Regions from separate parts of the Actinoallomurus sp. NPDC052308 genome, predicted to be linked through region 2. Evidence: riboswitches for the same ligand, from Rfam matches in the RefSeq annotation. Region 2 holds a riboswitch; the other holds the start of a gene.
The links. Region 2 has a riboswitch for cobalamin ahead of bluB (5,6-dimethylbenzimidazole synthase). Riboswitches for the same ligand answer to the same signal wherever they lie in the genome.

Region 1: it holds a riboswitch for cobalamin, as region 2 does, so the genes downstream of both, cobN (cobaltochelatase subunit CobN) here and bluB (5,6-dimethylbenzimidazole synthase) in region 2, are expected to answer to the same signal.

What each region holds. Positions count from the first base shown of each region.
Region 1 is NZ_JBFAUM010000044.1:26,759-41,556, forward strand. It holds gene AB0L00_RS43490 (SMP-30/gluconolactonase/LRE family protein) at 123-992, opposite strand; gene AB0L00_RS43495 (cobalamin biosynthesis protein) at 1,085-2,092, shown strand; gene AB0L00_RS43500 (cobyric acid synthase) at 2,198-3,700, shown strand; gene AB0L00_RS43505 (class I SAM-dependent methyltransferase) at 3,697-4,290, shown strand; gene AB0L00_RS43510 (hypothetical protein) at 4,363-4,548, shown strand; gene AB0L00_RS43515 (hypothetical protein) at 4,736-5,098, opposite strand; gene AB0L00_RS43520 (Gfo/Idh/MocA family oxidoreductase) at 5,257-6,264, opposite strand; gene AB0L00_RS43525 (AMP-binding protein) at 6,368-7,195, shown strand; gene AB0L00_RS43530 (VOC family protein) at 7,174-7,566, opposite strand; gene AB0L00_RS43535 (helix-turn-helix domain-containing protein) at 7,571-8,416, opposite strand; gene AB0L00_RS43540 (MarR family transcriptional regulator) at 8,617-9,075, opposite strand; gene AB0L00_RS43545 (MFS transporter) at 9,211-10,413, shown strand; cobalamin riboswitch at 10,577-10,699, shown strand; gene cobN (cobaltochelatase subunit CobN) at 10,762-14,400, shown strand; gene AB0L00_RS43555 (ABC transporter substrate-binding protein) at 14,647-14,798, shown strand, end outside.
Region 2 is NZ_JBFAUM010000029.1:9,525-24,322, forward strand. It holds gene AB0L00_RS38330 (STM4015 family protein) at 1-888, opposite strand, end outside; gene AB0L00_RS38335 (hypothetical protein) at 1,300-2,688, shown strand; gene AB0L00_RS38340 (sugar ABC transporter permease) at 2,929-3,756, shown strand; gene AB0L00_RS38345 (carbohydrate ABC transporter permease) at 3,783-4,697, shown strand; gene AB0L00_RS38350 (sugar-binding domain-containing protein) at 4,766-6,865, shown strand; gene AB0L00_RS38355 (LacI family DNA-binding transcriptional regulator) at 7,057-8,070, shown strand; cobalamin riboswitch at 8,127-8,323, shown strand; gene bluB (5,6-dimethylbenzimidazole synthase) at 8,356-8,976, shown strand; gene AB0L00_RS38365 (MarR family transcriptional regulator) at 9,017-9,589, opposite strand; gene AB0L00_RS38370 (gamma-glutamyl-gamma-aminobutyrate hydrolase family protein) at 9,660-10,385, opposite strand; gene AB0L00_RS38375 (aldehyde dehydrogenase) at 10,382-11,869, opposite strand; gene AB0L00_RS38380 (APC family permease) at 11,975-13,435, opposite strand; gene AB0L00_RS38385 (TetR family transcriptional regulator) at 13,620-14,246, opposite strand; gene AB0L00_RS38390 (fumarylacetoacetate hydrolase family protein) at 14,269-14,798, opposite strand, start outside.

The sequences.
Region 1 (14,798 bases), on a different contig from region 2:
GCCTTCTCCAGCGGGACGCTACAGCGATTCAGCGCCGGCGGGCCGCCCGGCATGATCCGCCGGACAAGCCCCGGCACCGCTCCGGCGCGGGCGCCCGGCCGCCGGGCGCCCGCGCCGGCGGCTCAGCGGGCGCCGGTGAACGGCGTCGCCACGGGGCCGGTGACGTCCGGGTCGACGCGGAAGATCCGGCCGGCGTCCGGCTCGGCCTCCCGCTGCTCCAGAGACAGGTCCTGCTGCGACGTGGTGATGAACAGCGTCGAGCGGTCGGTGCCGCCGAAGCAGCAGCTCGAGACGTTCGTCACCGGGAGGCGGACCGTCGCGACCAACTCCCCGGACGGGGCGTAGCGGTGCACGGCGCCGCCGCCCCACAGAGCCACCCACAGGAAGCCCTCGTCGTCCACGGTCATGCCATCGGGATGACCGCCCTCGACCTCGGTGAACGGCCGCCGGTTCGTCACCGCGCCGGTCTCCAGGTCGTAGTCGAAGGCGTCCACCCGATCCGTCGGGGTGTCGATGTAGTACATGGTGCGGTGGTCAGGGCTCCAGCCGAGCCCATTGGAGATGGCGACCCCTTCGACCACCGTGCGGATCGAGCCGTCGAAGACGAAGAGCGAGCCCGCGCCGGGCGTCTCGTCGAACGCCATCGTGCCGGCCCAGAATCGTCCCGCCGGATCGCACTTGCCGTCGTTCATCCGGATCGTGGCGGAGTCGGCCAGGTCCCCGGTCAGGGCCGTCGCCCTGCCGTCCTCGTCCAGCTCCATGAAGCAGGTGCCGGCGGCGATGATCCACCCGCCGAGCACCCGGGGCACGGCGGCGCCGATCGGCCGGTCGACCTGCAGCGATCGCGGGTCGGTCAGCGTCTTGCCGTCGTAGCCGGCCAGCCACAGTTGCCCGGCCATGATGTCCACCCAGCCGAGCCGGTCTCCGTACCAGAACGGCCCCTCGGCGTGCTCGACCTTGACCGGCGAACAGGGTTCCGCGGTGAGTTCCATGCGTCGGCTCCAACCGTGATGCGGTGATCAGCGTCATCCTTCCACTACCCGCTCCGGAGCCGGAGACCGTCCGGGGCCTATCGTCTTCGTTCGTGACGGTGGAGAAGGGGCTGTGGGCGGGGCTGGTGCTGGACGCGCTGGCCGGGGATCCACGGCGAGGGCATCCAGTGGCGGCGTTCGGACGGGCGGCGAGCGCGCTGGAGCGGCGCCTGTACCGGAACTCGGTGGCGCGCGGTGCGGTCTTCACGGCCGTGTGCGTGGTCGGGGCGGCCGGTGCCGGTGTTGTCGTGGACGCCGTCGGCCGTCGGGCGGCCGGGCGAACGATGCTCACCGCCTGCGCGACGTGGGCGGTGCTCGGCGGGACGTCGCTCGGGCGTGAGGGCCTGGTGATGGCGGCCGCTCTGGAGGCCGGGGACGTCGAGGCGGCGCGGCGCCGGTTGCCGCACCTGTGCGGGCGGGATCCGAGTGAACTCGACGCCAAGGAGCTCGCGCGGGCCACGGTCGAGTCGATCGCCGAGAACACCTCCGACGCTGCCGTCGCGCCGCTGTTCTGGGGCGCGGCCCTCGGCGTGCCGGGGCTGCTCGCGTACCGGGCGGTCAACACGCTGGACGCGATGGTGGGGCACCGCAGCGCCCGGTACCTCAGGTTCGGGCGGGTCGCCGCGCGGCTGGACGACGTGGCTAACTGGGTTCCCGCCCGCCTGACCGGGCTGCTCACGGCGGCCTGCGCCCCGCTCGTCGGCGGCTCGCCGCGCGCCTCGTACGCGATCCTCCGCCGTGACGGCGCGGCGCACCCGAGCCCGAACGCCGGGCAGTGCGAGGCTGCGTTCGCCGGGGCGCTCGGCGTCCGGCTCGGTGGCGTCAACGTGTACGGGAATCGCGTCGAGTACCGGCCCGAACTCGGCGACGGCCGTGCCGCCGAGCCCGCGGACATCCGGCGCGCCGTTCGCCTGTCCCGTACGGTCACGGTGGCCTCGGCCGCCGTCGCGATCGGAGCGCGCGCCGCAGTCAGGGCCTGGTCGCGGAGTCCTACCACGCGGCCGACGGTCTGCTCGACGACCTCATCGCCGCGGACACGCCGATCGACGTCGCGGAGGTGACCGCCGCCGTCCTCGAGCCGGCGCACCGGGGCCTCGGCGCCTCCTGACCGACCGCGACCGGCGGTGCGGCTGCTAGCTTCGGCGTCCGTGGACACGCGGAACGGGATGTTGCTGGTCGCCGGTACGACCTCGGATGCGGGCAAGAGCATCCTCACGGCGGGAATCTGCCGGTGGCTCGCCCGCCAGGGCGTCAAGGTCGCGCCGTTCAAGGCGCAGAACATGTCGCTGAACTCCATGGTCACCGCCGACGGCGCGGAGATCGGGCGGGCGCAGGCCATGCAGGCCGCCGCCGCGCGGATCGAGCCGACCGCGCACATGAACCCGGTCCTCCTCAAACCCGGCAGCGACCGGCGCAGCCAGGTGGTCGTGCTCGGCCACCCGATCGCCGAGGTCGATGCGATGGGGTACGCCGCGTACAAGGAGCGGCTGCGCCGGGTGGTCCTCGGCAGCCTCGCCGAGCTGCGCGCCCAGTACGACGTCGTCATCTGCGAGGGCGCGGGCAGCCCCGCCGAGATCAACCTGCGCGCCGGCGACCTGGCGAACATGGGACTGGCGCGCGCCGCCGGTTCCCCGGACGGGCCCGGCATGCCGGTGATCGTGGTCGGCGACATCGACCGGGGCGGGGTGTTCGCCGCGCTGTACGGGACGGTCGGCCTGCTGGAGCCCGCGGACCAGCGGCTCATCGCCGGGTTCGTCATCAACAAGTTCCGTGGCGCGCCGGAGCTGCTGGCCCCCGGCCTGGGGCAGATCACCGCGCTGACCGGCCGGCCGGTGTACGGCGTGCTGCCCTGGCTCGGCGGCCTCTGGCTGGACGTCGAGGACTCCCTCGCCCTGGACGCGCGCCCCGAGACGCGCCCGGCGGTCGCGGGGGAGACGTTGCGGGTCGCAGTCGCCCGCCTGCCCCGGATCTCGAACTTCACCGACCTTGACGCCCTGGCCGCCGAGCCCGGCGTCAGCGTACGGTTCGCGACCACACCCGGCGAGCTGGCCGACGCCGACCTGGTCGTGCTGCCCGGCTCCCGGGCCACCGTCTCCGACCTGGCCTGGCTGCACGAGCGCGGACTGGCCGCCGAGGTCGTACGCCGGGCGCGGGCGGGCCGGCCGGTGCTCGGAATCTGCGGCGGCTACCAGATGCTGGCCCGCGAGATCCTCGACGACATCGAGTCGATGGCCGGGCCCGTGCCGGGCCTCGGGCTGCTGCCGGTCCGCGTTGAGTTCGGGCCGGAGAAGATCCTCGGCCGGCCCGGCGGCACGGCGTACGGCGAGCCGGTGCGCGCGTACGAGATCCACCACGGCGTGGCGGCGGTGGAGGGCGGGGAGCCGTTCCTCGACGGGTGCCGCGACGGGGCGGTCTGGGGCACGACCTGGCACGGCGCGCTGGAGAACGACGGCTTCCGCCGCGCGTTCCTCCGCGAGGTCGCGCAGGTGGCGGGACGCGACTTCACTCCGGCGCCGGACACCGACTTCGCCGCGCTGCGGGAGGCCCAGCTCGACGCCCTCGGCGACCTGGTCGAGCGGCACCTCGACACCGACGCCCTGTGGCGCCTCATCGACACCGGCGCCCCAGCGGACCTCCCCATCGTCCCGCCGGCCGGGGCGACCCCATGAGCAAGCGGAGCGAGCGAAGCGATGAGCGCAGCGCCTCGGGTCGCCCCTCCGACGAAGGAGGCCGCACGAGCACCTTCACGCCGGGCGAGGACCGCTGGCGAGCGGGGCTCGGGACGCTGCGGCAGGTCGTCCGCCAGGAACTCGTGATCCGGCAGCTCGCCCACCACCTCCCGGACTCCGAGCCGGGCGACGTCCTGGACATCGGATGCGGCCAGGGCACGCAGGTCCTGGCGCTGGCTCGGAGAGGTCACCGGGTGACGGGACTGGACGCCTCGCCCGCGCTGCTCGGGGATCTGCGGACCGCGCTGGCGGCCGAGCCGCCGGAGGTACGGAAGCGGGTCCGCCTCGTCGCGGGGGACGCGCGGGAGGCGGCGGCGCTGACGGCACCGTCCCGGTTCGACCTCGTGCTGTGCCACGGCGTCCTCATGTACTTCGCCGACCCCGGTCCGGTCCTCGACGCCGTGGCCCAGGTCACCGCGCCGGGCGGGCTCGTGTCCCTCCTCGTACGGAACGGTGACGCCCTCGCCATGCGGCCGGGACTGCGGGGCGACTGGGCGGCCACCGCGGACGCCTTCGACGGCACCGCCTAACGCAACCGGATCGGCGTCGACGCCCGAGCCGACCGGCTCGCCGACCTGACAGCGGCGCTGGACGAGCGCCGCATGACCCGGCTCGCCTGGTACGGCGTCCGGGTCTTCACCGACACCGCCGCCGACGACGCGCCCGTTCCCGCGCCCGAGCGACTGGCTGCGCTCCTGTCCTGCGAGGAACGCGCCGGCCGCACCGACCCGTACCGGGCCGTGGCCGCCCTCCTCCACGTCATCGCTCGGCGGCACCCGGAACGATGACCACTCGGCCGGGATAGCCGCGGAAGAGAAGAATGTCCCGGCGGTGGGAGAGGCTGCGGCATTGAGCCGATCCCCACCCCGACCCGCCGGGACATCACATGGCGTCAGGTGTCACCTGACGAGCGCCTGCTGCTCGCGCAGGCGCTCGGTGGCGATTCCGCGACTCAGCGCGGTGCCCGCCGGTGCCTCAGCGGTGCCGCCCGCTCCGGACCGACGGCGCCTTGCGGACCGACGGCGCCTTGCGGACGGGCGGCGCCTTGTGGAGCGACGGCGCCTTGTGGACCGGCACCTTGCGGACCGGCACATTGTGGACCGGCGGCGTGGTGTGGACCGACGGCGCCTTGTGGAGCGACGGCGTCCTGTGGGCAGCCGGAGTGGTGTAGCACGGCGTGCTGGTGGCCGGCGTACTCGTGGGCGCAGTGCGACGCGGCGTGGGCGTCGTGCAGTAGTCCACGTGGTCGGCGTTACCGCCGGCGCACCCGGACAGGCCCAGCACGGCCACGGCCACGGCGGCGGGCAGGAGGGCCCACCGCATCTTTTCGCTTCGCATTTTCGTTGTACCTCCATGGCGAAGGATCGCTTTAGCCTTCGTCCTCGTACTGTCCGTGCGCCGGGAGAACGGCCACACGGCTCGTGAATTCCTCGACCGTCGCGTGACTCGCCGGACGCGCTCCCGGGCGGGCCGTGCCACGGCGCCGCCCGGAGGCGTCAGCCGGTCTGGCGGGTCGCGGTCTCGATGATCTCCAGGCCGACCACGGCATCCTCGAGCGTGACCGGGGGCGGGCCGTCGCCGCGGACGGCCGCCGCGACGGCCGGGTAGAAGTCCTGGTAGCTGCCCGGGTCGGTCGGTTCCGGGTGGGTGTCGCCGGGGGTGCCGACCCGCCCGTACGCCTCGGGCGGCGTCACGCCGTACTGCGGGTCCTCCGGTGTGCGGCCGGCGCGGAGCTGGTCCTCCTGGACGTCCAGGCCGTAGGTGACGTACGCGGCATGGTCCCCCAGCACCCGGAAGCGCGGGCCGAGGTCCGCGCTGATCGCGCCCATCCACAGGTGGGACCGGACGCCGTTCGCGTGGGTCAGGGCGACGAACGCGTCGTCGACCGCCTCGGCGCCGGGCCGCCGTACGTCCAGCTCGGCGTGGACGGCCACCGGCGGGCCGAACAGCGTGATCGCCTGGTCGATGAGGTGCGCGCCGAGGTCGTACAGGGCGCCGCCGGCGGCGGCCGGGTCGGCCGTCTCCTTCCAGCCCGGCTTGATCTGCGGGCGCCAGCGCGTGAACCGCGACTCGAACCGCAGCACCCGCCCGAGCGTTCCTTCGCCGATGAGCCGGGCGGCGGTCCGGAAGTCGCCGTCCCAGCGGCGGTTGTGGAACGGCACGACCAGCGGGCCGCCGGCCAGCGACCGGGCCTCGGCGGCGGTCACCGCGATCGGCTTGTCGACGACGACGGGGAGGCCCGCGTCTAGCGCCGCGCGGGCGAGCGGCGCGTGCGTGCGGTTCGGCGTCGTCACGACGACCAGGTCGTACCCACCGGACCAGACATCGTCGGGTGTGTCGAGCAGCTCCGCGCCGGCGTACCGGTCACGGACGGCGGCCCGCCGCGCCGGGTCCCGGGTCACGACGGCGGCCAGCTCCAGACCGGGAGCGGCGGAGATGAGCGGGGCGTGAAAGACCGCGCCTCCGGTCCCATACCCGATCAGAGCGACGCGCAGGTTGTCCACAGATGGCCTCCTTAATGGCCATTTGATCACGCTGTGGGTCTGTCCCGGCACGAGGGATCGGCCTAATCTCCCATGGGGGCCATCGATCGGTGAAGGAGCACGCATGCCCGACCCGTCGCCAGATGCGAACCTGGCCGAGTCGCTGAGCGAGTGGACGCGGGCGTTCGGCTGGCGTGACCGGGCGGCGTTCCTGTGCGGTGAGGACGTCTTCACGCAGGGCGAGGTCCACCGGGGGGCGGGGCGTGCGGCCGGGTTCCTGTGGGCGCACGGGGTACGGCCGGGCGACCGGGTGGTGATCGGGCTGCCGGCGTCGATCGAGTTCGTGTGGGCGTTCCTCGGCGCCGTACGGATCGGGGCGATCGCGCTGATCGCCGACCCGGAGGCGTCCATGCTCCCCCCGGGCGAGGTCGCGGTGTGCACGCCCGGACGGCACGAGAAGGTCATCACCCCCGGTGAGCTCGTCACCGGCATGGCGCGGGCGACCGCGCCGCCGGCGTACCCGGTGCATTCGGGAACGCCGGCGTTCGCGCAGTACGGCGAGGTGTACACGCACGGCGATCCGGAGGCGTCCTTCCTGGCGATGGAGCCGTTCGGGCTGCGGGAGAACGACGTGCTGTTCTCCGTTCCCAAGACCTACGACCCGGCGGGGCTGCGCAACACCGTCTTCCTCCCGCTGTACTCCGGGGCCAGCGCGGTGCTGGACTCCGGCCGGCGGTCGATCGCCGCGGTCGCCGAGCGGGTGCGCCGGCACCGGGCGAGCGTGCTGCTCTCGACGTCCGCGTTCTTGACGAGGCTGGCGGCCGAGGCGCCCCGCGAGCCGTTCTGGCCCCTGCGCATCGCCGTGTCGCAGGGCGCCCCGCCGCCGGTGCACGCCGAGGAGTGGCTCGGCTGCCCGATCCTGGCTCCGGTTCAGGACCCGGCGCCGGCGTAGGTGCCGAAGCTCCAGAACACGCCCTCGGGGTCCCGTACGGTGAAGTCGCGGGAGCCGTAGTCCTGGTCGGTCAGGCCCTGGACGACGGTCGCGCCCGCCGCCACCGCCCGCTCGTACAGCGCGTCGGGCGCGTCGGTGACGACGTACACCGACCCCATGCCCGGGGGCAGACCGGCGATCGGGCTGTCGGCCCGGTCGGCGCCGCCCAGCATGACGCCGCCTCCTCCGGGGGCGCGCAGCTCGGCGTGGGCGACCCGGCCGTCGTCCTCGTAGACCGCGATCTCCTCGAACCCGAAGGCGTCGACGAGGAACCGGATGGCGGCGCGGGCGTCCTTGTAGCGGAGTGCGGGCCAGACTCGTGTTTCGCTCATGGCCTCATCGTTTCCCGCCGGTGCCGTCACCGTCTTGGACGAATGGGAGCTCCTCGCCGGCCAGCCACGCGGACGGGGGACAGCCGGCGAGCTCGTTCCACTCGCGGGCGAGATGCGCCTGGTCGTAATAGCCGCACGCCGCCGCCGCGGCCGCCAGTGACGGCCGGCCGGGCTCCTTGAGGAGCCGCTTGGACCGCTCGAACCGCATGACGCGGGCCGCCTCCTTCGGCCGCAGGCCGTACTCCGCCGCGAACCGCTCGCCCAGGTGCCGCCGGCTCCACCCGACCTCGCGCGCGAGGTCGCCGATCCGCACGGCGCCGTCCGTGTCGGCGAGCCGCCGCCAGGCGTACCCGACCTCGGGCGCCGGGGCCGGCAGCCGGCCGACGCCCCGCGACAGCACGTCGTCGACCGCGGCGAAGCGCGCCGGCCAGGTCGGAGCCTCGGCCAGCCGTTCGACGAGCTCCCGGGCGCGGGTGCCGATCAGGTCGTCGAGGGACAGGACCGCCGAGCCGAGCTCGGCCGCGGGCAGCCCGAACAGCGAACGGGCCCCCTCCGGCGTGAGGTCGAGCTGCACGCCCGCGAGGTCGCCGTCGTGCGAGATCCGCACCGGCCGGGTGTGCAGCCCCCCGGCGAGGGCGGTGAAGGCGGTCGGCGCCCGGCCGGACGGGCCGCTCGTACGGGTCGGGGCGCCCAGGCTGAGGACCACGGTCAGGTGGCGGGACGGCAGCCCCAGATGCGTGCCCGGCGGGAAGCCCTCGTATCGATACCCGACACACCGCGCCACCACCGCCGCCAGCCGCGCCGGCGGCCGAACCCGAACGCTCTGACCGACCCGCCCAGCCCCGTCCATGCGTCGAACCGTATCCCGCTCTCGCAGCACCGACCTGTCGGGTGCGCGTTCGCCGATCCGGTGCTGGTCGGCGAGGTCGTGGGTGCGGACTGGGACCCGGACTCCTGGTCCTGGCGGCGGTGACGTGGCTCGGCTGAGTGGGGTCCCCGGTGACCGAGGCGGAAGGTCGCGTTCCGCGGTAGCCGCGGAGCGCGGCGGCCTCAGCCGCTCGGGGTGAGGTCGGGGAGGGTCTCCAGGGCTCCGACCAGTGGGGCCAGTTCCGGGAGTGCGGCGGCGTCGGCGAGTGCCGCCTCCAAGGCCGCGTTGTGGGTCGGGGTGGCCTTGGCGAGGAGCTCCCCGCCCGCCTCGGTGACCTCCGTGTAGATGCCCCGCCGATCGTCCTCGCACAGGTAGCGGCGGAGCAGGCCGCGCTTCTCCAGGCGGGTGACGAGGCGGGTCGTGGCGCTCTGGCTCAGGACCAGGGCGTTCGCGAGCTGCTGCATCCGCATGTGCCAGTCCTCCTGGCGGGACAGCAGGTGGAGGGTGCAGTACTCGTTCACGCTCAGGTCGTGCTCGGCCTGCAGGGCCCGCTCGACCCTGTCCTCGATCCGGGCGTGCAGGGCGGCGAGGGTACGCCAGCCCTGGGCGCGAGCCTCGGCCGCGTCATCGGGCAGTGGCATGGGTCACCCCTCTTCTCGTTTGGCATCTCACCGATTGCGTGGTGAGATAGTCGGCGTCTGCAAGTATCAGGCGTGTGCAACTATTGTGTGTGCTGGTTATTGCTCACGCCGCCCAGTCTATCCGGAGGAGACTCCATGCCCATCGCGCTGCTCGCCCTGGCGATCGGCGGCTTCGGCATCGGCACCACCGAGTTCGTCATCAGTGGCCTGCTTCCCGACCTGTCCACCGACCTCCACGTCTCCATCCCCACCGCCGGGCTCCTGGTGTCGGGATACGCCTTCGGCGTCGTCGTCGGAGCCCCGCTGCTGACCGCGCTCGGATCGCGGATCTCCCGTAAGACCATGCTCGTGGCGCTGATGGCGCTGTTCACCGCGGGCAACCTCCTGTGCGCGCTCGCCCCCACGTACGGCGTGCTCATGGTCGCCCGCCTGGTGACCGCCTTCGCCCACGGCGCCTACTTCGGCATCGGCTCCGTCGTCGCCGCCGACCTCGTCCGCCCCGAGAAGCGGGCCGGCGCGATCGCGATGATGTTCACCGGCCTGACCGTGGCCAACGTTCTCGGCGTACCGGGCGGCACCGCGCTCGGCCAGGCCCTCGGCTGGCGGTCCACGTTCTGGGTCGTCACCGCGATCGGACTGGTCGCGCTCGCGGGCATCGCCACCCTGGTCCCGGGACAGCCACGGCCGTCCGCCGACACCGGCCTCCGCCGTGAGCTGTCGGTCTTCCGGCACGGCCAGGTCTGGCTCGCGCTGGCCATGACGGCCCTCGGCTGGGCCCCGGTCTTCACCGTCATCACCTACGTCGCGCCGATCGCGACCCGCGTCACCGGGTTCTCCTCGGGGGCGGTGCCGATCCTCATGGTGCTGTTCGGCCTCGGCATGGTGGCCGGCAACGCGCTCGGCGGCAGGCTCGCCGACCGCGCTCTCATGCCCAGCCTGTACGCGATCCTCGCCGCCGTGATCGCCGTGTCGGTCCTCCTGCTCCTCGTCGTCCACAGCAAGGTCGCGGTGGTCGTCGTGATGCTGCTGCTCGGCGTGGTCGGCAGCGCCACGATCGCGCCGCTGCAGACCCGCGTGCTGGACAAGGCGGCGGGCGCGCCGACGATGGCGTCCGCGGCCAACATCGCGGCGTTCAACCTCGGCAACACGGTCGGGCCGTTCCTCGGCGGCCTCGCCATCGACGCCGGTCTCGGCTACGCCTCGACGACCTGGATCGCCGCCCTCCTCGGCGTGGCGGGCCTCGCGGTGGCGCTCGTCTCCGGCGCCCTCGACCGCCGCGCCCCCGTGTCGCCCCGGCCGGCCGAGCCCGCGCTGCCGACCGGAGCCCGCAGCCTCTGAACACCGCCTTCGCCGGCATCGAGGGAGCCCGCCTCGCACCTTCGCGAGGCGGGCTCCGTCGTGCCCGCCCGAAGACGTGAGCGCGGAACGCGCCGGATCGTGGGGTCCCGGGGCGGTGCGCCGGTGAGGGCGCGCTCGTAGACTGGGCGCGCGACGGCGAGGGAAGGAACCCGGTGCGAGTCCGGGGCTGTCCCGCAACTGTGACCAGGTAGCGAGCCCGCACGTACGGCCACGGCGATGAGCTGGAAGGCCGCGGGGGAGCGGTGACCTGGAAGTCAGGAGACTTCCCGCCGTCGACGACCTTTCACCCGAGCCGGGGCGAGGACCCCCGAGGGAAGGAACCGACACGTGCGTGTCCTGCTGCTCTCCACCGCCGACACCGAACTCCTGTCCGCGCGTTCCGCGGACGCCGGGTATGTGACGGGCAATCCGTCCCGCCTGGGCGTCGCCGACCTGGACGCCCTGTGCGAGGGCGTCGACGTCGTCGTCGTCCGGCTGCTCGGCGGGCTGAAGACCTGGCGGGAGGGCGTCGAGGACCTGCGTCGCAGGGACGTGCCGCTCATCGCGCTCGGCGGCGAGGCCGCGCCCGACGCGGAGCTGATGGCGCTGTCGACGGTGCCCGCCGGAGTCGCCGCGGAGGCGCTGGCGTACCTGCGCGAGGGCGGCGTGGACAACCTGCGGGAGCTGGCCCGCTTCCTCTCCGACACGCTGCTGCTCACCGGTGAGGGGTTCGAGGCGCCACGGGAGATGCCCGCGTACGGCCTGCACCGTACGGGCGGCGCGCCGAAGGACGGCGGGCCGACCGTCGGCGTCGTCTTCTACCGGGCGCACGAACTCTCCGGCAACACCGCGTTCGTGGACACGCTGTGCGCGCGGATCGAGGAGCTGGGCGCGAACGCGCTGCCCGTCTTCTGCGGCTCGCTGCGCTCCGCCGACGAAGGGCTGCTGGAGCTGCTCGGACGGGCGGACTCGCTGGTCGTGACCGTGCTGGCCGCCGGGGGAGCGGTGGCGGCGGACGCGTCGGCCGGGGGCGACGAGGACGCCTGGGACGCCGGGGCGCTGGCCGCGCTGGACGTGCCCGTCGTCCAGGGCCTGTGCCTGACGACGTCCCGCGCGACCTGGGCGGCGTCGGACGCCGCGCTGTCCCCGATGGACGCCGCGATGCAGGTCGCGATCCCCGAGTTCGACGGCCGGGTGATCTCGGTGCCGTTCTCCTTCAAGGAGGACGGGCCGGACGGCATCCCGGTCTACGCCGCCGACCCGGAGCGCGCCGCGCGGGTCGCCGGCATCGCCGTCCGCCAGGCCCGGCTCCGGCACACGCCGGTCGCCGAGCGCCGGCTGGCGATCGTGCTGTCGTCGTACCCGACCAAGCACTCCCGGGTCGGCAACGCCGTCGGCCTGGACACCCCCGCCTCGGCGGTCCGCCTGCTCGGGGCGCTGCGCGCGGCGGGCTACGACGTCGGCGAGTACCCCGAGGACGGGGACGAGCTCATCCACTCACTGATCGCGGCGGGTGGGCACGACGTCGAGTGGCTGACCGAGGAGCAGCTCCGTGCCGCGCCCGCCCGGGTCACGCTGAAGGACTACGAGCGGTGGTTCACCGCGCTGCCGGAGCCGCTGCGCGAGCGGATGCGGGAGCACTGGGGCGAGCCGCCGGGAGAGCTGTACACCGACGGAGACGATGTCGTCCTCGCGTCGCTGCGGTTCGGGAACGTCGTGCTGATGATCCAGCCGCCGCGCGGGTTCGGGGAGAACCCGGTGGCGATCTACCACGACCCCGACCTGCCGCCCTCGCACCACTACCTGGCGGCCTACCGCTGGCTGGACGAGGTGTTCGGCGCGGACGCCGTGGTCCACCTCGGCAAGCACGGCACGCTCGAGTGGCTGCCCGGCAAGGGCCTCGGGCTCGCGGCCGAGTGCGCTCCGGACGCCGTCCTCGGCGACCTGCCGCTGGTCTATCCGTTCATCGTCAACGACCCCGGCGAGGGCACGCAGGCCAAGCGGCGCGGTCACGCCGTCATCGTCGACCATCTCGTGCCGCCGATGGCGCGCGCGGAGACGTACGGCGACCTGGCCAAGCTCGAGCAGCTCCTCGACGAGTACGCCACCGTGCAGGCGCTCGACCCGGCGAAGCTGCCGACCGTACGCGCCCAGATCTGGACGCTCGTGCAGGCCGCCCAACTGCACGATGACCTGCACGTCGCCGACGAGCCGGGCGAGGCCGACTTCGACGACTTCGTCCTGCACATCGACGGGTACCTCTGCGAGGTCAAGGACGTGCAGATCCGGGACGGCCTGCACATCCTCGGGCAGGCGCCGGAGGCGGAGCAGCGGGTGAACCTGGTGCTCGCGGTGCTGCGCGCCGCGCAGGTGTGGGCCGGGCGGGCCGGCGCGCTGCCCGGGCTGCGCGCGGCGATCGCGGCGGCGTACGGGCTGGACGAGCGGGAACTGCTCGCGGTGCCCGGCGCGCGGGTCGAGGCGACGGCGCTGACCGAGGTGGTGGACGGCCCCGCCCGTACCGCGTCGGACGTGGTCGACCTGCTGGAGGCGGCCGCGCGCCGGCTCGTCGTCGGGATGGAGACGCTCGGCTGGGACGCCTCCCGGGCGGCGGCGGTCTGCGCCGAGGTGCTCGGCCGTGAGGTGCCCGAGGTCGTGGCGCTGCTGGAGTTCGGGGCACGGGAGGTCGTGCCTCGGCTGGACGCGACGTCCGGGGAGCTCGACGCGGTCCTGCACGCGCTCGACGGCGGGTACGTCCCCGCCGGGCCGTCCGGGTCGCCGACCCGCGGGCTGGTCAACGTGCTGCCGACCGGCCGCAACTTCTACTCCGTCGACCCGAAGGCCATCCCGTCCCGCACGTCGTGGGACGTGGGGGTGTCCCTCGCCGAGTCGCTGATCCGGCGGCACCTGGACGACACCGGCGAGTACCCGCGCAGCGTCGGGCTCACGGTGTGGGGCACGTCCGCGATGCGGACGCAGGGCGACGACATCGCCGAGGTGCTCGCGCTGATCGGCGTCCGCCCGGTCTGGGACGAGGCGTCCCGTCGCGTCACGGGCTTCGAGGTCATCCCGCGCGAGGAGCTGGGCCGGCCCCGTGTCGACGTCACGCTGCGCATCTCCGGCTTCTTCCGCGACGCGTTCCCGCACGTCATCGCGCTGATGGACGACGCGATCGGCGCGGTCGCGCAGCTCGACGAGCCGGACAACCACGTGCGCGCCCACGCGTTGGAGGACCTGGCCGGGCACGGCGACTGGCGGCGCGCGACCAGCCGCATCTTCGGTTCCAAGCCGGGGGCGTACGGCGCGGGCCTGCTGCCGCTGATCGACGCCCGCAACTGGCGGGACGACCGGGACCTCGCCGAGGTGTACGCCGTGTGGGGCGGCTACGTGTACGGACGCGGCCTGGACGGGCGGGAGGCGCGCGGCGACATGGAGGCGGCGTTCCGCCGCATCTCGGTCGCGGCCAAGAACCAGGACACCCGCGAGCACGACATCATGGACTCCGACGACTACTTCCAGTACCACGGCGGCATGGTCGCCATGGTCCGGGCGCTGACCGGGCGGAACCCGGCCGCGTACGTCGGCGACTCCGCGCTGCCGGACCAGGTGAGGACGCGGACGCTCGGGGAGGAGACGCACCGGGTGTTCCGGGCGCGCGTCGTGAACCCGCGCTGGATCGCCGCGATGCGCCGGCACGGCTACAAGGGCGCGTTCGAGCTCGCGGCCACCGTCGACTACCTGTTCGGGTACGACGCGACGGCCGGGGTGGTGGACGACTGGATGTACGAGAAGCTCGCCCAGGAGTACGTCTTCGACGCCGAGAACCGCGCGTTCATGGAGCAGTCGAACCCCTGGGCGCTGCGCGGCATCACCGAACGCCTCCTGGAGGCCGCCGACCGCCGCCTGTGGGCCGAACCCGACCCGGAGACGCTGGACCGGCTGCGCCGGACCTACCTCGACCTGGAAGGCGACCTGGAGGCCGACGAGTAGCCGAGAGGCGGCCGACGGCCGCCCGACGACGAGACGGAGCCCCGGGTTCGCAGGCGCGGCCCGGGGCTCCGTCGTGCGCGAACGTCGATGATCGACCGCTGATCGGTTGCGGCAATGTGACCGTGTTGTTCGCAGAACGCCTTGTACACGTGATTGATTCTGATCTAAAGTCCCATGCATTGCTCGCAAACGAGCACCGAATCTGACTGAAGCGCATGCGCGGGCGGCCTGCCCAGGGAGTTATCAATGACGCGCGCAAGAACTCGTCTGCTCGGCCGTACGGCCGGTACGCGGCTCATGGCGATGGCCACCACGCTCGCTCTCGGGGCCGTGGCGGCCTGCTCCGGAGGAGGATCCGGATCCTCCCACGGCGCGGCCATCTTCTGGCACGGCTACAC
Region 2 (14,798 bases):
CTCCTGCTCGCTCAGGTCGACCTTGACGCCGGGCAGCGCCGCCCGGATTCGCTCGACCATCCGGTCGCTGAGGAAATGGTGGTGCAGGTCGAGCCGCTTCAGGTGGGTGAGCGGCTGACCGGACAGCAACGCCTCCGCGCCCTCGTCCGTCAACATGCCCATCGCCAGGCTCAGCGACTCCAGCCGGGCCACGACCGGCGCGCCCGCGACCGCCGCCGCGATCTCGTCCTGGAGCTCGCTGTCCTCCAGCCCGAGATGCCGCAGCGCCGGCAGCCGCTCTCCACTCAGGATGGGAGCGAGGTCGGCCACGGTGGCGTCGCCGCCGTAGTTCTCGACACCGAGCCAGAGATCGAGGTGTTCGAGGTTCGGCAGGTCGCTGGCGGTCACCGCCCGCACCACGGCCGCGGGCAGGCCGCCCGACTCCATCCGCAGCACGGTCAGCGCCTCGCTCCGGATCGGGTCCAGGGTGAGCCCGGTGGAGCCGCGTACCTCAAAACGCTTCAGGCCGGGGAACGCCGTGAACAGCGGCGTGATGTCGGAGTGCTCGATCCAGGAGATCTCCGCCTCCTCCATCACGATGTCCCCGAGGAACAGCGCGCGCAGCTTCGGCAGCCGGCCGGCCGCCTTGACCAGCAGGTCCACCGGGTCGACCTCGCCCGAGTCGTACGAGGCGCCCCAGTAGCCGATCACCAGGGCGGTCACCTGGGAGGCGTCGACCTCCTGCAGGAAGCGCTCGAACACCCCGTCGAAGGCGTCTCCCTCGAACCCGGTGGAGACCCGCCAGGCAGCGGAGGCCGCCGACGGGAGCGGCTCGCCCTCTTCGTCGATCGGCGGGAAATCGACGACCGGAAGGCCGTCGAATTCCGAGACATGCTCGTGTACGGACACAGCCGGAGACCCTTCTTCGTGGACGACGAGACACGTCTACCAGAACGGGAGGACAGTCCGCCCGGCCGATACGCGCGGACACCGGCGTCCCGCCGCCTCGACGGCGCTCTCCGGCCGAGCCGCGAACCAGAGGTCGGGTCTCCTCCACTGTGGAATCCGCGCCGTCGACGACGACCGAACCGTGATCTGAGATGTATTGCAACGATGCAGGGCGCCAGGCTACTGTCTTGCAACGTTGCAGTAACGCGGTCGACCAGGCGTTGAAACCAAGGTCTGCTACGCCGGAGCGGCGGACGTCCCCTCCCGGCCCGGCAGCACGGGTCGGCGAAAGGCCGCTGCGTTCTCAGGCAGCCGTATCACAAGCCCCCACACACTCCACCAAGCTCGACGAAGTCCTGAGGTGACATGGGAATGACGCAGGGTTACACGGGCGGCGGGTTCCGTAGCGGCGGTAGGCGTCCACGACGGCTGATCGGCCTGGCGGCCACCGCCGTGGCGGCGGTTCTGCTGACCGCGTGCGGCAGCGGGTCGAACACCCCGATACCGGGATCGTCCGCCGGTCAGGCATCAGGCGCCGGCTGCGCCGCGGGTGCCGTGCCGCTGACCTTCTGGGGGTGGCCGGCCGGCTACGACCTCGCGGTCAAAGAATTCAACGCGACGCATCCGGGCATCTGCGTGAAGCTGGAGAACGCCGGCGCCACGACCGCCGAGTACGTCAAGCTCAGCGATGCCCTGAAGGCGAAGAGCGGCACACCCGACGTGGCCACGATCGAGTACTTCGAGGTCCCGTCCTTCGAGATCACGAACAGTCTCGTCGATCTGTCGAAGTACGGCGTCAGCGCGACCAAGAGCGACGTGGCACCGGTGGCCTGGTCACAGGTCACCCGAGGCTCGGCGCAGTACGCGATGCCGGTCGACCTGGGCCCGATGGCCCTCTACTACAACTCCAAGGTGTTCAGCCGCCACGGCGTCTCGGTGCCGACGACATGGGCCGACTTCGCCGTCGCGGCCGACAAGCTGCACGCCGCGGACCCGAAGGCGGCGATCACCAACTTCGATCCGGAGAGCACCCAGGACGTGCTCGCGCTGATGCAGCAGTACAACGCCTTCCCGTTCACCTACGGCGGTGGGCAGAAGCTGGGCATCAACTTCACCGGACCGGCGCAGACGGCCTTCGCCGAGTACTGGCAGAAACTGATCGACAAGAAGGAGGTCACCACTGCCGCCGACTTCTCGCCGACGCAGTGGTCCAACCTCGACGGCGGCGTGAACGCGGCCCGTCTCAGCCCGGCCTGGGGGCCGGTGGGAATGCAGCTGAACGTCAAGAAGACCATCGGGGATTGGCGCGCGGCTCCGCTGCCACAGGTCACGGCCGGCCAGACCATGTCCGGGAACTGGGGAGGCTCGGCGCTGGCCGTGATCGCCGGGACCAAGCACGCCAGGGAGGCGGCGCAGTTCGTGCAGTGGTTCGGCGCCTCGCAGGACTCGTGGAAGATCCTCAGCGGCAAGGTCGCCGGCGCGTTCCCCGGTTACCTTCCGCTGCTGAACTCCACGACGTTCCAGAGCTCCACGCTGGAGATCTCCGGCGATTCCAAGCCGAACGCGGTCTTCGCCAAGGCCGCGCAGAACATGGTGAACCCGCAGTGGCCCCCGATCATGACGGCGGCGCTGACCCAGTGGACCTCCACCTTCGCCGGCGTCAGCAAGGGCACCGAGACCCTGCCGCAGGCTTTCAAGACCTATCAGCAGCAGCTGGTCAAGTACGCGAAGGACCAGGGATTCACGGTCACCGAAGGCTGAGGAATCGCCAGGTGAGGAGAAGCGGCCGAGTCCTGCGGGTGCCGTCCACGACGGCACCCGCGGGATCCCGTGGCCGGGTCGGCTCCGGACGGACAGGACGAGGATGTGAACCAGAAGACCGCCTATCGCGCACCCGCTCCGCATGAACCGGCGAATCCGGTGGTTTCCCCGCGCAGGACTCAGCCGGTCCGCAGATCACGACGGAGCCGGTGGCCCGGTGCCGTGTTCATCACACCGCACATGCTGGCGCTCGCCCTGTTCATGGTCGTTCCGACGGTCTACGCCGTCTACGACAGTCTCTACCGAACCCGGCTGATCGGCGGCACCAAATACTCCGGGCTCGCCAACTACCGCACCGTGCTCAGCTCCTCGCAGTTCTGGGACGGCGTGCAGCGAGTACTGCTGTTCGGAGTGATCCAGGTTCCGGTGACGATCGCCATCGCGTTCTTCTTCGCCGCGATCTTCGAGGCCGGCATCGTCAAGTTCGACAGATTCTTCCGCACCGTGTTCTTCATGCCGTTCGCGGTGCCAGGGGTCGTCGCGGCGATGATGTGGTCCTTCCTGCTGCTGCCCCATTTCGGCCCGTATCCTCAAATCTTGAAGGCCGTCGGGCTGGGGGACGTCGACTTCTTCTCGTCCAAACTGATCACGCCGACGATCATTCTCATCGTGATCTGGGAGTGGACGGGCTACAACATGACCATCCTCTACACGGCGTTCAAGGCGATCCCCCGGGAGATCACAGAAGCGGCCATCACGGACGGAGCGCGGCTTTCGACCATCATCCTGCGCCTGAAATTGCCGATGGTGCGCCCTGCGATCATCATGCTGCTGTTCCTGAACACGGTCGGGGCGCTTCAGCTGTTCACTGAGCCGTCCATCCTGGCCGCATTCCAGCCGCAGGCGGTCTCCTTCGGCTTCACCCCGACCCTCTTCGTGTACAACACGGCGGTGGGCAGTGGGGACTACAACCTCGGCGCGGCGGCGGCGGTCATCCTCGCGCTGATCATCGGGGCCCTCTCACTCGCCGCCTTCGCGGTGCGCCGCCGCAATGGGGAGTTCCGGTGAGTTCGCGACGGATCACGGAGACTGAAGTGGCCACCTCCAAGCGCAAAGCGCGTCGGCGCCCCGACGGAATCGCACCCCGCCTGTACGGCCTGCCGCGAGGGACCACCACACTTCTGACGCTCGTCAGCGCGGCGTTCGCGCTGTTCATCCTGGCGCCACTGGTCTGGTTGTTGATCAACTCCACCAAGACGCAGGCGAACGTGTACGTGACGCCGGGATTCTGGTTCGCCCGGCCGTTCCGGCTGTTCCAGAACCTGGCCGACCTGGGCAGGAACGTCAGCGGAGCCGGGGTCTACCTGCGATGGCTGGGTAACACCCTGCTTTACGCCGGAGTCGCCGGTCTCGGCTCGACGATTATGTCGGCGATGGCCGGCTACGGTTTCTCGCGTTTCCGGTTCCGCGGCGCCAACAGTATCTTCTACTTGGTGATGTCGACCCTTCTGGTGCCGGTCAGCGCGATCTCCCTGCCATTGTTCCTGGTGTACGCCAAGGTCGGCCTGGTGAATTCGATCTGGGGCATGATCCTGCCCAGCATGGTCTCACCGGTGGGCATCTATTTGATGCGGACCTACATCGACGCGTCGGTGCCGCGCGACCTGCTCGAGGCCGCTCGCCTCGACGGCGCCGGTGAAATACGCGTCTTCGTGCGCATCGCCCTTCCGCTGACGGTTCCCGGTCTGGTGACCGTCCTGTTGCTGACGGTCGTGACCGTTTGGAACAACTACTTCCTGCCACTGGTCATATTCAGCCGGAACAGCCTATATCCGCTGACCGTCGGCCTGTCGGCCCTGTCCCAGGGGGCCGAAACAGGAACGAAGGCCAACATGGTTCCGGTGCTCATCACCGGCGGACTGGTCACGATCCTGCCGCTCATCGTGCTGTTCCTGCTGCTGGAGAGGTATTTCCGCGGTGGCGCGCTGCAGGGGAGCATGACCGGCTGAGTCCCGCCACGCCCCGGCGGCGAATATCCGATTGAACGCCTCCACACGACGTAGATCTTGGAGAAGAAATGTCGTTGGTCCGCCCAGAATATCCCCGTCCGCATTTCGACCGCTCCCATACATGGCTGAGTCTGAACGGATCGTGGCACTTCACCACCGACCCGGCGGGGACGGCCACTCCCGAGGAGTTGTCGCATGAGGACCGCGCGTGGTCCGCGCGGATCACCGTGCCGTTCGCCTGGGAGACCGAGGCGTCGGGCCTCGGCGTCCACTGGCTGGAGTACGGGTGGTACCGGAGGACGATCACGGTCCCGGAGGAGTGGAGCGGCCGGCGGGTCGTCCTGCATTTCGGCGCCGTCCACCACTCGGCCGTCGTCTGGGTGAACGGCACGCTGGTCGGCGAGCACGAGGGCGGCTACACGCCTTTCGAGTTCGATGTCACCGACACCCTGGACGGTCTGTCCGCCACCGTTCTGGTGCGGGTGTGGGCGCCGGTGGACAAGCGAGAGATCGTCCACGGAAAACAGCGCAGTATCCCGCGTGACGACTACGACAGCTGCGCCTTCACGCCGAGCAGCGGAATCTGGCAGTCGGTGTGGCTGGAGGCGCGCCCGGCGACGTACGTCTCGGCGCTCGCGCTCACCCCGTCGGACACCCTCGATGGGATCGTGGCGGGCGTCACGGCCGCAGGCCCGTCGCTGAGCGGCGCTCGGCTCACCGTGTCCGTCGACGGGGGACGGCCGGTGACGACCGAACTCGACGACGGGTCGCCGACGGCGCGGGTGCACCTGCCGATCCAGAATCCGCGCCTGTGGAGGCCGGCCGATCCCCATCTCTACACGGTCACCGTGACACTCGAATCGGCGGACGGCACCGATCGCGTCGAGTCGCAGACCGGCCTTCGGCGGGTGACGGTCGACGGCGAGCACATCCTGCTCAACGGCGAGCGCCTGTACGTGCGAGGCGTCCTCGACCAGGGCTACTGGCCTCGTACCGGTCTGACGGCCCCGGACGACCAGGCGTTCGTCACCGACCTCGCGCTCGCCCGAGAGGCCGGGTTCAACCTGGTCCGCAAGCACCTGAAGCTGGAGGACCCGCGCTTCCTGTATCACGCCGACCGCCTCGGCATGCTGGTGTGGGCCGAGCCGGCGAGCACCGGTGTCTTCACCCCCGCGTCCGTCGCCAGGTTCGAGGCCCAGATCGAGCCGATGGTCCACCGTGATGGGAACCACCCCAGCGTCATCATCTGGGGCCTGTACAACGAGGAATGGGGCCTGGACTGGGACGTTCCCGGCGACCCGGAGAAGCAGGTGGCGGTCCGCCGCGCGTACGAGTCGCTGAAGAACCTGGACGCCTCCCGCCCCGTGGTGGACAACTCCGGCTGGTCGCATGTGGCCACCGACATCGTGGACTGGCACATCTACGACGAGACGCCGGCCGGTTGGGCGGCCAAGGTCCACGCGCTGCTGACGGACCGCAAGCCCGGCTTCCCGGTCGGCCTCGGTCCGGAGATGATCGTGGAGAAACTGCTGATGGCCGATGGCGGCCCGTCCTCCGGGCGGCCCAATCTCAACAGTGAGTTCGGCGGTGGGTGGACCAGCGTCGATCGCGGCTGGAACCTGCGCTGGCAGACCCTGGAACTGCGCCGGCACGACGACCTGTCCGGCTACGTGTGGACCGAACTGTACGACGTCGAGCACGAGATGGCGGGCGTCTACGCCTTCGACCGAAGCCGGAAGGACGGCGGCGGGAACGCCCCGGACCTCGTCAACGCCGACACCGTACTCCTGGTCGACGTCGACCCGCGCGCTCCGGGGCGGGACCTCGTGGTCGGCGGCGACCGGACGGTCGATGTCAACGTCCGGATCTCCCACCACGGGATTTCGGCGATCGAGGCGGTGGTCGTACCCGTTTGGGGCTCGGTGCTCGGCGACTGCGACGCCGCGGCCGTGTCGCGCGCCACCGACGCGATTTCCGTCGCCGATCCGGTCAAAGTGCAGCCTTTCCTGCTCAGCGCGCCTTTCCGGGTCATCGACCGATTGCCCGACGACGTACCGGCGGCTCGACTGCACCTCCTGATCGTGTCAGCGGGCGAGGTCATCGGGCGCTCCTACGTCGATGTCGGTATCGACGCTTATCTGGACTCCTCGGCCCGGGTCGCCACCTGATCCGAGAACCGTTGTCCGGCCGGGTTCCGCCTTAACGGAGATCAGGGCCGTCCGCCGGCCGTCGGGCCCCGGCGGACGGCCCACATGTGGCCACGAACCGCAGAATCCGGGTCGATGGACAGCGGTCTATGCATCGTTGCAATACGCTGGTATCCGATGTTCTCAGGTGCACAATTCTCGAAGAGAGTGCCATGACCAAAGCTCGCCTTCGAGACGTAGCCGCCCGCGCGGGAGTCTCGATTCGTACGGTATCCAACGTCGTCAACGGATATGCGCCGGTCTCGGATGAGACGCGGCTACGGGTCGAGGCGGCGGTGGCCGAACTGGGATACCGGCCGAATCTCCTCGCGCGCAATCTCAAGCGGGGCCGTACCGGGATGCTGGCGCTGGTCGTTCCCGAACTGGACGTGCCCTATTTCGCGGAACTGGCCAGAGCGGTCGTCACCGAGGCACGCCGGCATGGGTACACGGTGGTGATCGATCAGACCGATGGCGAGCCGGACCGCGAACGCGAACTCATCATGGGGGCGAGCGCCGCGCTGTTCGACGGTGTCATCCTCAGCCCGCTCGCGCTGTCCCAGGCGGATCTCGCCATGCGTGACACCACGAGTCCGCTGGTGCTGCTCGGCGAACGGATCGTGGAGAGCCCGTACGACCATGTCGCCATCGACAACGTCGCCGCCGCGCGTACGGCCACCGAGCACCTGATCGATATCGGCCGCACCCGGATCGCCGCGATGGGCGACCAGCCCTATGAGACCGGCGAGACGGCCCAACTGCGCACGCGCGGCTATCGCGAGGCTCATGCGGCCCGAGGCCGTGCTCTGGACGAATCGCTGGTCATCAGTACGCGCCGGTTCCACCGATCCGAGGGGGCGCGGGCCATGGCGACCCTGCTCGATCGCGCCGACGGACCTCCCGACGCCGTCTTCTGCTACAACGACCTGCTGGCCATCGGCGCCATACGGACTCTCCTCGCCCGCGGGTTGCGCGTCCCGGAGGACGTGGCCGTCGTCGGCTTCGACGACATCGAGGAAGGCCGCTACAGCACGCCCTCGCTCACCACCGTCTCACCGGACAAGGACCTGATCGCCCGGCTCGCCGTGGACCGGCTGATCGCACGGCTCGGCGACCGGTCGGAGGAGAAGCCCGCGGAGCTGTGGGCGCCGCACCGACTGGTCACCCGCGAGAGCACCGTGACCTGAACCGGGCGCCGCCGCGTTCGCGGCCGGAGTCCGGGGCGGTCGGATACGCTCGCGACCGGCATGAACCGACGCGAGGTGCCCCTGCTCAGGGGAGAATCGGGAAGCCGGTGAGATTCCGGCACGGGCCCGCCGCGGTGACCGGGGAGCCGCCGTCCACGCGCGTACGCGCAGCCACTGGCCGCCAGGCCGGGAAGGCGGATGGTCAGGCATCGATCCGGGAGTCCGAAGACCGGCCTCGCTCCACCGGCCACCGCCGAGGTGGCCCGACGCAGCGGGAGCCTGCCCATGAACGCCGGCATCTACGACCTGATCCACCGCCGCCGCGACGTGCGCGCCCAGTTCACGGGCACGCCGATACCAGATGAGGTCCTCCACCGGGTCCTGACCGCCGCGCACGCGGCGCCCAGCGTCGGCCTGTCCCAGCCCTGGGACTTCGTCCTCGTCAGGGATCCGGCCGTCCGGCGCGCCTTCCACGACCACGTCCAGCACGAACGCGCCGAGTTCGCGGCCACCCTCAGCGGGGCCGACGCCGACCGGTTCGCGCGGATAAAGATCGACGGTGTACTGGAGAGCAGCCTGTCGATCGTGGTCACCTACTGTCCCGAACGAGGCGGTCCGGCGGTGCTGGGCCGGCACGCCATCGCCGACGCGGGGCTGTACTCGGTCTGCCTGGCCATCCAGAACCTGTGGCTGGCCGCCACCGCCGAGGACCTCGGCGTCGGCTGGGTGTCCTTCTACCGGGAGCCGTACGTGCGTCGGCTGCTCGGCATCCCGGCCGGGATCCGGCCGGTCGCCTGGCTGTGCCTGGGACCGGTCACTCATCTGGAGACCGTGCCGGACCTCGAACGGCACGGCTGGCGCCGCCGACGCCCCCTGGAGACCGTGATCCACCACGACCGATGGTGAGCACTTCGCGCGACACCGGAGAGGACCGGGACCTCGCCGCTCAACCGTGCGAGCGGCGGCCGCTGCGGCGGGGAGGGGGCGGGGCGCCGTCCAGCAGTGAGAGGCGACGCTCCTCCCCCTCCTCCTCCACCTGGAGTACGACCCGGCGCAGCCCCTCGGCGAGGGCCCGGCACTCGGCGGCGCTCAGCCGCGAGGTGACGAACGCCTCCTCCTCGTTGAACCGGGGGAACACGCGCTCCATCAGCTCCTCGCCCTGTGGCGTGAGCATGAGCAGGACGAGGCGTCCGTCGGTCGGGTGATCGGCGCGCCGGAGCAGGCCGCGCGACTCCAGGGTCCGTGCCACGCCGGTCAGCGTCCCCTTGGAGATGCCCGCCTCCTCCGCCACGTGCCGGGTCTCCGGCTCCCCCCAGATCCAGACCACCCACAGCACGACGAACGCCGTCCAGGTCAGGCCGGACTCGCGGAGGACGGAGTTCTCCAGGTGCTGCCGGACGGCGGCCGCGGCCCGGTAGATGTTGGCCACCGCCGCCATCTGCTCGCGGTGGATACGGACGTCACCGAGCCTGGCCTCGGCCAGCTTCTCCGCTTCGGTGATGGATCGGTGGCCGGGCACGTCGCGCTCCTTCGACTGCGGCCCGCGACCGATCGGGGTCGGCGCCGCCTCGGTTGTTCGAAACCGGATTCTACGATCGTCGGCCGCGGGCCGCGCGGACGAAGGCGTCGAACAGCGCCTGCTGTACGGAGTCCTCCGCGGCGGTGTCCTCCGGGTGCCACTGCACGGCCGTGAACCAGGAACGGGAGCCGGGCCGTTCGACGGCCTCGACGGTCCCGTCCCCGGCCCGCGCGGTGACGACCAGGCCCCGGCCGAGGCGGTCGACGCGCTGGTGGTGGAAGCACGACGCCTCGACCTTCTCCGCGCCCGTCGCCCGCGCGACGAGCGACGCCGGCTCCAGCGCGACGGGATGGATGACGGAGCGGTGCTCGCGCTCGGGCCCGCCCATGTCCTGCTCGAGGGTGCCGCCGAGCGCGGTGTTGACGACCTGCAGCCCGCGGCAGATCGCCAGCAGGGGCAGCCCGGCCTCCAGGGCCTGGCGGGCGACCTCCAGGTCGAAGCCGTCCTGCTCGTCGTCCACGTCGTAGACGCTGACGTGCGTCTCCCGGTCGCCGTAGCGGTGGGGGGCCAGGTCGCCGCCGCCGGGGAGCAGGACGGCGTCGAAGCGCGTCAGGCGGTCGGCGACCTCGGCCGGGTCGGCGACACCACCGGGGGCGTGCGGGTGGACGGACGCGGGTTCTCCCCCGGCCCGCCACACCGCCTCGATCAGTTTGCGGGCGTTGACCTCGGCGGCGAAGCGCAGGGCGGAGGTCGTGGCGGAGAAACGGGCGGGGATGGCGATCAGCGGACGGGTCACAGCTGGATCCAGGTCGTCTTGAGTTCGGTGTACTTCTCCAGGGCGTGCACGGACTTGTCCCGGCCGTTGCCGGACTGCTTCACGCCGCCGAACGGGACGGTGAGGTCGCCCTCCTCGTAGCAGTTCACCCAGACCGTCCCGGCACGCAGGGCGCGGGCGACCTTGTGGGCGGTGGACAGGTCGGACGTCCACAGGCCGGCGGCCAGGCCGTACTCGGTGTCGTTGGCCAGCGCGACGGCCTCGTCGAGGTCGTCGAAGGTCAGCACGGACAGCACGGGCCCGAAGATCTCCTCGCGGGCCAGCCGTGAGCCCGGGGCGACCTGGTCGAAGACCGTGGGGCGCAGGTAGCTGCCGCCGCTCTCGGCCAGGATGGGCTCGCCGCCGGCGCGCAGTCGCGCGCCCTCGTCGAGTCCGGTACGGACGTGACCCATGACCCGCTCCAGGTGGCTCTGCCGGGCCAGGGCGCCCATCTCGGTGCCGGGATCCAGCGGATCGCCCACGCGCAGCGCGCGGGCGCGCTCCACCACGGCCTCCACGACCCGTTCGGCGACGGAGCAGTGGACCAGCAGGCGGGAGGGGGCGGTGCACATCTCGCCCTGGTTGAAGAAGATGCCCCACGCGGCGGTGGCGGCGGCCTGCTCCAGGTCCGGGGCGTCCGGCAGGATGATGTTGGGCGACTTGCCGCCCAGTTCCAGCCAGACGCGCTTGAGGTTGGAGTCGGCCGCGTACCGCAGGAAGTGACGGCCCACGGCGGTGGAGCCGGTGAAGGCGAGGACGTCCACGCCGGGGTGGAGGCCGAGCGCCCGCCCGGCGGTCGGGCCGTCGCCGGCGACGACGTTGAGCACGCCGGGCGGCAGGCCTGCCTCGGTGGCCAGGCGGCCGACCATGAGCGCGGACAGCGGGGACCATTCGGAGGGCTTGAGCACGACGGTGCAGCCGGCGGCGAGCGCCGGGGCGACCTTCCAGGAGGCCAGCGTCAGCGGGAAGTTCCACGGGACGACGGCGCCGACCACTCCGGTCGGCTCGCGGGTGACGAGGGCCAGCGCGTCCGCGGCGGTCTGCGGGACCTCGTCGGCGAGCTTGTCGGCCAGCTGCCCGTACCAGCGGAAGGTGCCGATCGCCGCGCGGAGCTCGATGGCGTGGGACTCGCCGATGGGCTTGCCCATCTCCAGGCTGATGGTGAGGGCGAGGTCGGCGCGGTGCTCTTCCAGCAGGTCGGCGAGGCGCAGCAGGGCGCGGCCGCGCTCGACGGGCGCCAGGCGGGGCCAGGGCCCGGAGTCGAAGGCACGCCGGGCCGCGGCCACCGCCGCGTCGACCTCGGCGACGCCGGCGTCGGCGACCTCGGCGAGCACCTGGCCGTCGCGGGGCGAGACCACCGCGAAAGAGGCACCTCCGCCCGCCTCGTCCCTGCCGTCGATGTGGTGCTGAGCCGGAAGGTCGAGTTCCTTGGCGCGGCGCAGTAGTTCCTCGTGCGTGGCGTGCAACGCCTGCCTCTCCTTCGTACGGTGCGGAAACGGTGGTGGGTTCGGTGCGCCGGCCGGGTGGCCGGACCGCCTGACGCGGACCCGCCACCCGGCCGGCGCGTGAGGTCAGCCGCTCGGCGCGGCGCGGCGAGCGCGGGTGAGCCGGGCGGCGACCGCGCTCAGGCCCAGGACGACGGGAACGGTGAGCTCCAGCCAGGTCGCCGTCGTGGCGCTGCCGCCGATGAGCGTGGTGAAGTTGGCGACGATGACCGCGATGGACCCGCCGATCCCCAGCGCGCCCAGGGCGGGGGCGACCAGGGTGTTCCAGAGGCGCCGGTCGAGCCGCTCGCGCCGGAAGAAGACGATCACGGAGATGGACGTCAGGAAGTAGAGCAGCATCATCGCGAGCACGGCCACGCCGCTGAACCAGGAGAAGAGGCTCAGTACCGGGTCCTTGCCGAACACCGCGAACGGCAGCACCAGGACCAGCGCGATCGCCGTCTGGACGCACCCCGCGACCCACGGGGAGTGCCGCTTGTTGATCGCGGCGAGCCCGCGGGGCAGCAGGCCGTCACGGCCGAGCGAGAACAGGTAGCGGTTGGCGGAGTTGTGGAAGGCGAGGATGCCGGCGAAGAGGGAGGTGGCGAGCAGGATCGGCAGGACGTGGTCGGCCCAGCTCCCGAGCGCCTGGGAGACGGGGTTGAAGACGAAGACGGTCGAGTCCCCGCCGGAGAGGGCCTTGCCGGCCGCGCCGGTCGCCTTGGAAGCCCCGTAGGAGGAGATGAGCATCCAGCTGACGAAGGCGAAGAAGCCGGTGATGACGGTGACGGAGAGATAGGTGGCGCGCGGGACGGTCCGGCGCGGCTCCTTGGCCTCCTCTCCGTAGATCGCGGTGGCCTCGAAGCCGAACATCGAGGCGATGGCGAACATCAGCGCCACGCCGGGCGCCCCGTGCAGGGCCGCGCCGGGCGAGAAGCTGTGCGTGACGCCGAGGCCCTCGGGTCCGCCGCCCTTGACGAGGGTGACGAGCGCGAAGACGAACAGGATGCTGGACTCCGCCAGGACGAACACCGCCAGGACCTTGGCTCCCATCTCGATGCCGGCGGTGCCGAGGGCCTGGACGACGGCCATCGTCACGACGGTCCACACCCACCAGGCGACGTGCGCGCCGGTGTACTGCTCGACCAGGCCGCTCACGGTCGCCCCGTACAGCCCGTACATGGCCGCCTGGAGGGTGCAGTAGGCGAAGAGCGCGACGCCGGCGCTCCCGGTGCCGGTGGTCCGGCCGAGTCCCTTGCCGATGTACGTGTAGAAGGCGCCGGCGTCCACCACGTGGCGGCCCATGGCAACGAAGCCCACCGAGAAGAGCAGGATGACCGCGCCGGCCACGATGTAGGCCGCCGGGGCGCCCGCGCCGTCGCCCGTCCCGACCGCGATCGGCAGGGCGCCGGCGATCCCGGTGAGCGGTGCCTGGGCGGAGAGTACGAAGAAGAGGATGCCGATGACGCCGAGGGCGTTGGGCTTGAGCGTCCCGGTGGGACGGGCTTCTCGGGCGGGGGCTGGTTCTTCGACCGTTCGACTGTCCACTGGATCACCTACTGGGCGATAGGGGGTCATTTAAGGCCAAACGAGTTGCCTGATCCTGAACCAGAACTATCCGTTTGGCAAGGGGGGTGTCGCACAGAGTTGTCCATGTGGACAGTTTCGTCAACGCCTCTGGCCTGCGTAATTGAATCTTTACCCTCGTACGGGCCCGAACGACCTCAGCGCGTCACGCGTCGAGATCGGCGGGACCGCCACCGTCGGCGCCGACGGCCTTGAGCAGCGCGTGCAGCTCCGCCAGGGCGGCGTCGGTCACCTCGGGCTCGCCGAAGACGAGCTGGTGCAGCACGAGGCCCTCCAGCGCGGCGAAGACCAGCCGGGCGAGCGGGCGGTCGGCGCCGCCGGGCAGCATGCGCGCCAGCTCCCGCTGGGTGGCGTCGAAGTACTCGTCGTACAGGGCACGGAGCTGCGGCAGCAGGTCGGGGCGCCGCCGGGATTCCAGCAACAGCTCGTACTGGAACGCCTGGGTGTCCGGGTCGGACTCCACCATCTCCGACACCCCCGCCGAGAAGTCCGTCACCTGGCCGGTGCCCGGCTCCAGCACGCTGGACGCCAGGCTGGCACGCACGGTGTGGGCCAGGGCCTCGGCGATCAGCGCCTCGCGGGAACCGAAGTGGTGCACGACCAGGCCGTGGGTGACCCCCGCCTCCTCCGCGACCGCGCGGTACGTCAGGTTGCGCAGGCCGCCGCGGGCCACCACGCGGACGGCGGCCTTGAGCAGGGCCTCGCGTCCTTCTCCGTACTGAACCCGCTTGCGCGGCCGTCGCTTCTTCGGGGCCTCGGCGGATTCGGTCATGTCCGTGACCCTACTCGCCCGCTCACCCCCGTTTGGGCGGGCGGATGCCGCGGAACTCCCAGTCGCCGCCCAGGGCGGTGGACAGGACCTCCTCGGACTCGGTGGGCTGGGCGCCCACGTCGGTACGGATCGGGGTCGGGCCGGCGACGATGTGGTTCGAGAGCCGTCCCAGGCCCTCCACCTCGACCTCCACCACGTCACCGGGCCGGACCGGGCGGGAGTTGGCCGGGGTGCCGGAGAGCAGGACGTCGCCGGGGTAGAGCGTGATGGTGCGGGCGATGTCCGCGACGAGGTAGTGCATGTCCCACTCCATCTCGTCCGTCGAACCGTCCTGCGCCAGTTCCCCGTTGACGTAGGTGCGCAGGTACTTGCCGTGGAAGTCCCAGTCGGTGACCAGGCCCGGGCCGAGCGGGCACAGCGTGTCGGAGCCCTTCACGCGCAGCATCGAACCCGCGTCGGTGTCGCGGAAGTCGTGCAGGCCGTAGTCGTTGGCCACGGTGTACCCGGCGATGTACTCCCCCGCCTCGGCCGGGGAGACGTTGCGACAGGTAC